DNA from 3 places in the Alloalcanivorax venustensis genome. Region 1 is predicted to be linked to each of the others. Evidence: predicted binding sites of a transcription regulator. Region 1 holds the regulator's gene; each other region holds the start of a gene.
What was found. Region 1 encodes LexA, which represses DNA repair genes until DNA is damaged. Its sites were predicted from a motif close to TACTGTNTANNTANACAGTA; they were not measured.
Positions count from the first base shown of each region.

Region 2: the regulator LexA is predicted to act here: its motif matches at 1,651-1,670, upstream of recN (DNA repair protein RecN).
Region 3: the regulator LexA is predicted to act here: its motif matches at 1,768-1,787, upstream of recA (recombinase RecA).

Region 1 covers NZ_CP179934.1:1,978,599-1,981,853, reverse strand. Annotated here, with positions in the region: gene ACMG4O_RS09345 (universal stress protein) at 1-369, shown strand, start outside; gene ACMG4O_RS09340 (cyclic nucleotide-binding domain-containing protein) at 530-1,189, opposite strand; gene lexA (transcriptional repressor LexA) at 1,360-1,974, shown strand; gene ACMG4O_RS09330 (DUF1499 domain-containing protein) at 1,964-2,476, shown strand; gene ACMG4O_RS09325 (TatD family hydrolase) at 2,482-3,255, shown strand, end outside.
Region 2 covers NZ_CP179934.1:68,711-71,965, forward strand. Annotated here, with positions in the region: gene grpE (nucleotide exchange factor GrpE) at 1-211, opposite strand, end outside; gene hrcA (heat-inducible transcriptional repressor HrcA) at 478-1,527, opposite strand; gene recN (DNA repair protein RecN) at 1,672-3,255, shown strand, end outside.
Region 3 covers NZ_CP179934.1:2,760,970-2,764,224, forward strand. Annotated here, with positions in the region: gene ACMG4O_RS12940 (sulfite exporter TauE/SafE family protein) at 1-86, opposite strand, end outside; gene ACMG4O_RS12945 (regulatory protein RecX) at 167-667, opposite strand; gene recA (recombinase RecA) at 660-1,712, opposite strand; gene ACMG4O_RS12955 (sigma-70 family RNA polymerase sigma factor) at 1,977-2,510, shown strand; gene ACMG4O_RS12960 (FecR domain-containing protein) at 2,507-3,255, shown strand, end outside.

The DNA of each region.
Region 1 (3,255 bases):
CAGGAAGGCACCGACGGGGAATTACACCTGATCCACGTGATCGAACCGCTGGCGCTGGCCTACGGCGCCGACGTGCCGATGGACGTCACCGACCTGCAAAGCGGCCTGGTCAAGCAGGCCCGCGACACGGCGCTGGAATACGCCGGCCACTACCGGATTCCGGAAAGCCGCATCCATGTGGAACTGGGGTCGATCGAAAAAACCATCCTCGACAAGGCCGACGACATCGGCGCCGATCTGATCGTGGTTGGCAGCCACACCCGCAGTGGCCTGGCCCTGCTGCTCGGCTCCACCGCGCGCGGCCTGGTGCCCGGCGCCCACTGCGACGTGCTCGCCGTGAAAATGGACAAGCGCAAGAAGGAAAGCTAGCGGAAACTGTGGGAGCGGGCCCCGCCCGCGAAAGGCAAGCGGAGCTTGCCGGCGGGATTCCAGAGGCTTTTCTATGAAGCCGCCAACAGGGTCTCTGGTATCCTGCCGGGCGGCCTGGCGGCGCCCTTTCGCGGGCAAGGCCCACTCCCACAGGGTGCCATTAGGTGAGTTGGGCGTTACCAGTGGCGCTGGGCGGCTTAGTGTTCCACCTGTAAAGCAGCCCGGCGAGTTCGCGGGCTTGCGTTTTGAGCGCGGCCAGCTCTTCGTCGCTGTCCCGGGGGCCGGTGAAGATCGGCACCTTGCGCAGCGCCGCCACCAGCTCCTGGTCCGGCGCCTGCATCCGCTGCACTTCCACCGCCCAGCGGATCTGATGCACCAGCATATGGAAGAACGCCAGCCGGGTGGCCAGCGTGTAGGGCGAGTCGGGGCGGTCGAAATCGGTGAATTCCAGCTTCGCCATCACCGCCTCGCGGGCGGCGTCCGCCACGCGGATGGTGGCGCTGCGGGCGGTGCCCAGCAGCATGGACAGCGTCCCGAACACCTCGCCCGGGGACACGTAATACAGCACCGCCGAGGGTGCGCCGTCGGCGCTCTCGCCCTGCACCACCAGCTGGCCGCGCAGCAGAAAGTACAGTGACGATTCCACTTCCCCGGCGCGGATCACCCGGTCGCCGGGGCCGGCCTCGATGATTTCCGTGCGCGCCAGAAGCAGCGCCCGCTGGTCCGCGTCGTCACGCGCCACCTCATTGAAAAACGGCACGCCGGAAAGCAGTGCCTCCACCCGCGCGTGATCCGATTCCTGCCATTGGGCGTGCTTCATGTCTCCCCTCTTCCCCGTGTATGGCGGCCTCATCCTAGCCCGAACGTTTCCCGGATTGCCACCGCCGAACAGGCCGTATTCACTCGCACGGTGCAAAAAACCACTGGACATATTACACTGTCCGTATTATCAGTGTACGTAACAGCGGAACCGTGCCCGAGGAGGCCGACATGAGCATCGCATTAACCGCACGCCAACAGCAGGTTCTCGATTGCATTCGTGCGTCCCAGATGGAGACCGGCATGGCCCCGACCCGGGCTGAAATCGCCGAACGCATGGGCTTTCAATCGAAGAACGCCGCGTCCGACCACCTGCGCGCCCTGGAGCGCAAGGGCTACATCCGCCTGCACGGCGACCGCTCGCGGGGCATCCAGCTTCTCGATCTGGCCCTGGAGATGGGCGATGAGGTGCCGGTGGTGGGCAAGGTCGCCGCCGGTACGCCGATCGAGGCGATCGAAAACGTGGAGCGCACCGTGCCGGTGCCCCAGGGGCTGTTTCGCCAGCGCCCCACCTATCTTCTCAAGGTCCAGGGCGATAGCATGATCGAAGCCGGCATTTTCGACGGTGACCTGATCGCGGTTCGCAAAAGCCAGACCGCCCGGTCCGGCGAGATCGTGGTGGCGCGCATTGACGATGAAGTCACGGTGAAAACCCTTAAACTAAATCGTTCCAGCGCCACGCTGCTGCCGGCCAACGACGCCTACGCGCCGATCCGCGTGGCCGCCGACGAGCTGATGATCGAGGGTATTTTCGTGGGTCTGATCCGTGATCCCAATGCGCATTGACACCGTTAACCGCCTTTTGGCAACCCTGTTGCTGGGCATCGCTCTGGCCGCCTGCCAGGGCAACGCCGGCGCCGGCGACGACGCCAGTAACGAGAGTAGTGAGAGACAGAACCGTATGTCGGACACCCGTTTGCTTGCCCCCTGCCCGTCCGCGCCGAATTGCGTGTCGAGCCTTGCCGAGGACGAACGTCACCGGGTGGCGCCGCTGCCCGGCGCCGGCAACCGCGCCGACAGCCTGGCGATGCTGGAAGAGGTGCTCGACACCCTGCCCCGGGTGGCCTACGAGCGGATCGGTCCGGCCCGCATTCAGGCCCGCTTCACCAGCCGGATTCTGCGGTTCGTTGATGATGTGACCCTGTACGTGCACGACGACGGTCTGATCGACGTGCGCTCCGCCTCGCGCATCGGTTACTGGGACCTGGGCGCCAACCGGCGCCGGGTGGAAGACCTGCGCGAGCGCCTCAACGCGCGCCTTGGACAACCCCAGCCCAGCCACGGATGAGCGGCATGCCGGAGCACGGCCCGCGCTGGGCGGACATCGGCGTCAATCTTGGCGACAAGCAGTTCGCCGAGGACAGTGAACAGGTGCTGGCCCGCGCCGCCGACAGCGGCGTGGCCCTGATGTTGCTCACCGGCACCAGTGTGCCGGAGTCGGAAGCCGCCGTGGCGCTGTGCCGGCAATGGGCCGACGCCGGCCCGGCCCTGTTCGCCACCGCCGGCATTCACCCGCACAACGCCCGCTTTTTCGACGCCGAGGCCGGCCACGCGCTGGCCGGGCTGCTGGCGCACCCCGAGGTGGCGGCGGCCGGGGAGATGGGCCTGGACTTCAACCGCGACTTCTCGCCCCGGGACGACCAGGAAAGCGCCTTCGAGGCACAGCTGGCGCTGGCCGCCGAGGCCGGCAAGCCGGTGTTCCTGCATCAGCGCGACGCCCACCACCGTTTCCTGCCGATTCTGAAAGCCTGGCGGCACAAGCTGCCCGCCGCCGTGGTGCACTGCTTCACCGATCAGCGCGAGGCCCTGTTCGACTACCTGGATCTGGATTGCCACATCGGCATCACCGGCTGGGTGTGCGATGAGCGGCGCGGTGGCGCCCTGGCGGAGCTGGTGCCGGAGATTCCCGGCGACCGCCTGCTGCTGGAAACCGACGCGCCCTATCTGCTGCCCCGGGATCTGCCGGAGAAGCCACCGCGCAAGCGCCGCAACGAGCCCTGCTATCTGCCCTGGATCGGGCGGCGGATCGCGGCGTTGCGTGGCGAGAGTGAGGCGGATCTGGCAGAG
Region 2 (3,255 bases), 1.5 Mb from region 1:
CCTTCTCCACCTTGGCGAGCCGTTCCTGCGTTTGCACCAGCTCTTCCTCCACGGACGGCTGTTCCGGCTCCGAAGCCTGCTCCGCCGCGGACTCCACGTCCCCGGCCACGGGCTCCGCCTCGGGCGCGTCCTGGTGCTCCTCGCGGGCAACCTGCTCGTCCCGGGCCTCAGCCTGTTGTTCGTTCTGTTGTTGCTTGTCCTGTTCGCTCATATCCACTCCACACGTCCCGAATTCTGGGAAAGCGGGCAAAGATATGGGAACGGCAGCGCCGGATTCAAGGGAAGAAGGGGAGGCGGTGAACAGTTAACAGTGAATAGTTAATAGTGCGCGGGCGAGCGTGGTGCCTCGTAAAGGCCGTGCCCGCGCCGGCTTTTCGAGGGCACTCGGCCCTCCGACAGGCCCGCAGCCGGCGGCCCGCGGGGTTTTCGCTATTAACTGTTCACTGTTAACTGTTCACTGTTAACTCTTAACTGTTCTCAGAGTTGGGTAAGCGCGGCGGAGAGGATGCGGGCGGTGATGTCCACGGTGGGAATCACCTTCTCGTAGTCCATGCGGGTGGGGCCGACCACCGCCAGGACGCCCACCGGGCCGTTGTCGACCTTGTAGGGGGCGGAGACCAGCGAGTACTCCTCGAACGGCTGGTAGCCGGACTCGCGGCCGATGAAGATCTGCACGCCATCGGCTTTCATGCTGCGCTCCAGCAAATGCAGGATGTCGCGCTTGCGGTTGAAGGCGTCGAACAGATCGCGGACCTTCTCGATGCTGTCCATCTGGCCGCCTTCCAGCAGGTTGGATTCCCCGGACACCACGTAATCGGAGTCCTTGCGGTCCTGGCGCAGCGCCTTGCCGGCGATGTCCATGGTCGCCTGCATGAGCACGTCCATCTGCGCGCGGTCCGCGTCCATGGTGCTCAGCAGCCCCTCGCAGATATTATCCAGGTCGCAGCCGGCGTAGGTCTTGTTGATGTAATTGGCGGCCTGGCGCAGCTCCACCTCGTTGTAGTCCCGGCTGGTCTGGATAATGCGGTTCTGCACCTCGGAGCGGTTGACCACCAGCACCACCAGCACCCGCTGGCCGGAGAGGGGCAGAAACTCCACCTGCCGCAGGGTGGTCACGTCGCGGCGCGGCACCGCCACCAGGCCCGCCATGCGGGTCAGTTCCGCCAGGCTGCGCGAGGCCTGGGAGACCAGCGCCTCGGGCGACTGGTCCGGCGCCAGCATCTGGCGCAGTTCGTCGCGCAGGCGGGCGTTATCCGGGCGCTCCATGGTGCTGGACGCCAGCAGGGTGTCCACGTAAAGCCGGTAGCCGCGTTCGGTGGGCACCCGGCCGGCGGAGGTATGGGGGCTGGCCAGCAACCCCATGTCTTCCAGCTCCGCCATCAGATTACGGATGGTGGCCGGGCTGACCGCCAGGCCGCTGCCGGTGGCCAGGGTCTTGGAGCCCACCGGCTGGCCGTGGCGGATGTGCCGCTCCACCAGCGCCATCAGCAACCGTTGTTTGCGTTCGTTCAATTCCAACTTGGCCATACTTCTATTACCCGTGATGAAGCCTCAGTATAACCACGGAAGGGCCATTCTCCGCACACCGACGCACCGCCGTCCAGAAACGGGGCTTACACTGGCCGCCGGAATCGCCTAATATCGACTCACTACTGGCCAAAAGGACAGTCCATGTTCACGCACCTCAGCGTTCGCCACTTCGCCACCGTCGACCAGCTCGAGCTGGAGCCCGAGCCCGGCCTTACCGTGATCAGCGGCGAGACCGGCGCCGGCAAGTCGGTGATCATCGACGCCCTGTCGTTGACCCTGGGTGAACGGGCCGACAGCGCCGTGGTGCGCCCCGGCTGCGACCGCGCGGAAGTGCTGACCACCTTCGACGTGGCGGACAACCCGGCGGCCCGGGCCTGGCTGGGCGAGCGGGAACTGGACAACGGCAACGAGTGCCTGCTGCGCCGCACCGTGCGGGCCGACGGCCGCTCGCGGGCCTACATCAACGGCACCCCCACACCGCTCACCGAGGTCCGGGAGCTCGGCGAGATGCTGATCAGCATCCACAGCCAGCATGAGCACCAGGCCCTGCTGCGCAAGGAAACCCACCGCCAGTTGCTGGACAACTTCGCCGAGGCCGGCGCCCAGGCGGAGCAGGTGCGCGACCACTGGCGCGCCTGGCAGAAGGCCCGCCGCGCCCACGATGACGCCCTGGCCAGCGCCCGCGAGCAAACCGAGCGGCAAGAACTGCTGCGCTTTCAGCTCGAGGAGCTGGACGCCCTGGCGCTCACCGAAGGGGAGCTGCCGGAACTGGAACAGGAGCAGCAGCGCCTGGGCAACGCGGAAGCGCTGATACGGCTCTGCCAGCAGGCGGTCACCGCGCTTTACGACGGCGACGAAGGCACCTGCAACGACCAGCTCGGCCAGGTCAGCCACTGGGTGGAGGAGGCGCGCCGCAGCGACGACGCCCTGGCCACGGTTTTCGACACGGTGGAATCCGCTCGCCTGCAGGTGGAGGCCGCTGCCGACGACCTGCGCCATTATCTGGAAAAGCTGGATCTGGATCCGCAGCGTCTCAGCCAGGTGGAAGAACGGCTCGACCAGACCTACACGCTGGCGCGCAAACACCGCCTGCGCCCCGAGGAACTGATTGAGCACCACCGCAAGCTGGCCGAGGAAGCGAACACCCTGGAGCATTTCGACGAGCATCTGGAAGCGCTCGCCGCCGCCGAGCAGACGGCCCGCGAAACCTATATGGAAAGCGCCCGCGCCCTGGGCCGGCGCCGCCGGGAGGCCGGCACCCGCCTGACCCAGCAAATCCAGAAGCAGCTCAAAGCGCTGGGCATGAAGGCGGCGCGCCTGGAAACCGTGCTGGAAGAGAGCAAACCCGGGCCGGACGGCCTGGAAGAGGTGGAATTCCGCTTTTCCGCCAACCCGGGGCAGCCGCTACGGGCCCTGGCCAAGGTGGCCTCCGGCGGCGAGCTGTCGCGGGTGAGCCTGGCGATTCAGGTGATCTGCGCGCGCAACCTGACCGTGCCCAGCCTGGTCTTCGACGAGGTGGACGTGGGCGTCGGCGGTGGCGTGGCGGAGATCGTCGGCCGCCTGCTGCGCGAACTGGGCGAGCACGCCCAGGTGCTGTGTATCACCCACCAGCCGCAGGTCGCCGCCCAGGGCCACCAGCACTGGCAGGTGCACAAGATTCAGGGGAAAGACACCACCCATACCCGCATCCAGAGCCTGGATACCGGGGCCCGGGTGGAGGAAGTC
Region 3 (3,255 bases), 780 kb from region 1:
CCGCCGGCCAGAGTATTGATAAAACCGGCGATCACGCCGGAACCCAGCAAGGCCGCCACCAGCCAGGGGTCGCTCAGGTATTCCACGTCGATTCCCCGCTACCTGTCAGAAAGGGAAAGTATTATGACCTGTCCGGCGGGGGAATAAAGTGGCGAGGCGCACCGGATCAGTCGAGGTCTTCTTCCCCGGCCAGATCCAGCGCGTTGAAGCTCTGCTCCGCGTCGAAGCCCCGGGACTGCAGAAAGCGCAACTGGCGGGCTTTTTCCTTGCGGTCCGCCGGCGGCCGGCGGAAGCGCCGGGCGTGGGTCTCGCGGGCCAGGGCAAACCAGTCACACTCGGCCTGTTCCAGGGCCTCCTTGACCAGGGCCTCCGGAAGGCCTCGCTGCTGAAGCTCGGAGCGGATGCGCAACGGGCCCTGGCCGCGCTCGATCCGCGAACGCACAAAAAAACCGGCGAAGCGCCGGTCATTCAGAAAGTCGTGTTCCTGGCACCAGTCCAGCGCCGCGTCCAGCGCCTCGCTGTCGCCGAACTTGCGCGCCATCTTGACGCGCAACTCGGCACGGCCGTGGTCCCGGCGCGCCAGCATCTTCACCGCATACTGGCGTAACTCTGAAGGGTCGGCGGGGCCGTCTTCGGGGCCCCGCTGTCGCCGGCGCCGTTCAGTCATCCTTGCCGTCTTGCGCCTCGTCGCCCTCGGCCACCGCCGCTTCCTCGCTGGCGGGGGTGACCACATTCAGCAGGCGGGCACGGATTTCCTTCTCGATGGCTTGGGCCACGTCCGGGTGCTCGGCCAGATAGTCGCAGGCGTTCTGCTTGCCCTGGCCGATCTTGTCGCCCTGGTAGGCGTACCAGGCGCCGGACTTGTCCACCAGGCCCTGCTGAACACCCAGGTCCAGCACTTCGCCCAGCTGATTGATGCCCTGGCCGTAGAGAATCTGGAATTCCGCCTGTTTGAACGGTGGCGCCACCTTGTTCTTGACCACCTTCACCCGGGTTTCGTTACCGGTGACTTCGTCGCCCTGCTTCACCGCGCCGATACGACGGATGTCCAACCGCACGGAGGAGTAGAACTTGAGGGCGTTGCCGCCGGTGGTGGTTTCCGGGTTGCCGAACATCACACCGATCTTCATGCGGATCTGGTTGACGAACATCACCAGGCAGTTGGCGTTTTTCACGTTACCGGTGATCTTGCGCAGCGCCTGGCTCATCAGGCGGGCCTGCAGGCCCACGTGGGCGTCGCCCATCTCGCCTTCGATTTCCGCCTTCGGCACCAGGGCCGCCACGGAGTCCACGATCACCACGTTGACGGCGCCGGAACGCACCAGCATGTCGGTGATTTCCAGCGCCTGCTCGCCGGTGTCCGGCTGGGACACCAGCAGGTCGTCCACGTTAACGCCGAGTTTTTCCGCGTAATCCGGGTCCAGGGCGTGCTCCGCGTCCACGAACGCGCAGGTGGCGCCCTGCTTCTGCGCCTGGGCGATCACGCTCAGGGTCAGCGTGGTCTTACCGGAGGACTCCGGGCCGTAAATTTCGACGATCCGGCCTTTCGGCAGGCCACCGATGCCCAGGGCGATATCCAGCCCCAGGGAGCCGGTGGAAATGGCGGGAATGCGCTCGCGCTTCTGGTCGCCCATGCGCATCACCGAACCTTTACCGAACTGGCGCTCGATCTGAGACAGCGCCGCCGACAGTGCCTTACTCTTGTCGCTCATTTGTGAACCCCTCTCCGATTCCATCCATTGGCACAGAAACTGACCCGATGGCCAGCACTGTCTTTCTGGACAGCATTATGGGCAGTGTTTGTTCAGGGTGCAACCCCTGCGCCGTGTCTGACGATGGAGGCCATGATACACGTCCCGCCCGCGTAACAAATAAGCCAATGGAGGACAGCGGCGGACATCTCCTACAACATTGTAATGATATTCATTCTCACCTATAGTCCAGCCCTTCTGCGTTTCATCGTTCGGGGGCGGGCCATGTCCGGGGGAAGATCACAGTCACTGTCCGTAAATACGCTTTATGCCGAGTACCACGGCTGGCTGCACGGCGTGCTGCGGCGACGGTTGGGCAACGCCGACGACGCGGCGGATCTGGCCCACGACGCCTTCGTGCGCCTGCTGACATCATCCCGCCCACTTGATCACCACGGCGCGCGGGCCTACCTCAGCCGCATGGCACGGGGCCTGTGCGTGGACCTCTGGCGCCGCCGGGAGGTGGAGCGGGCCTGGCTGGAAACCCTCGCCAACCGTCCCCTAGACGCGGTGCCCTCGGCGGAGCGACAGACCGCCGCGCTGCAAGCCCTGGTGGCGGTGGACGCGATGCTCAAGCGCTTGCCGGCTCCGGTGGCCGAGGCGTTTATCCAGTCCATGGTGCACGGCAGGAGCGCCAAGGAGGTGGCCGCCGATCTGGGGGTTTCCGATCGCACCGTGCGCAATTACCTGTCCCGCGCCATGCTCGCCTGCCTGCGTTTGCAGTCCCGGCTGGGCCTGGATAATGGCGATCCGGCATGAACCCGGCACCGAGCCAACGGGTGCTCGCCGAGGCCGCCGAGTGGTTCGCGCTGCTGCGGGCCGGCGAGGCGTCCGAGGCCGACGTCCGCCGCTGGCGGCACTGGCTGGAAGCCAGCCCGGAGCACCATCGCGGCTGGCAAATGGTGGAGCGCGTGGAGCAGCAGTTCAGCATGGCGAGTGGTGACGATCCCGACCAGGCCGAGGCGACGCTGGCCCGAACCCGCCAAAGGCGCCTGGACCGACGCGGCATGATCAAAGGCATGGCGCTGCTTTTCGGTGTCGGCGGTCTCGGTTGGGCCGGCTGGGGTGCGTCCCCGCTGCCCACAGTGGTGGCCGCCTGGGGCGCCAGCCATCGCACCGGCACCGGTGAGATCCGTGAACTGGCTCTGCCGGACGGCAGCCGGCTCTGGCTGAATACCAACACCGCTATTAACACCGACTTTGACGGGGAAAGCCGGCGCATCGATCTGATCACCGGTGAAATTCTGCTCGCCACCGCCCGGGATGACCGGCCGCTTACCGTCTCCACCGCGCAAGGCCAGGTGCGCCCGCTGGGCACTCGCTTCACCGTTCGAAGCGAAGACGACACCACCCTGGTGGCGGTCTATCAGGGCGAAGTGGCGGTCACCAATGGCGGAGAGAGCACACGAATCGTGCCGACCGGGCAACAAACCCGGTTTTCGCGCGCCGCCCTCCAGCCGCTGTCGGCGGCCGACCCCGCCCGGGAAGCCTGGCACCGGGGGGT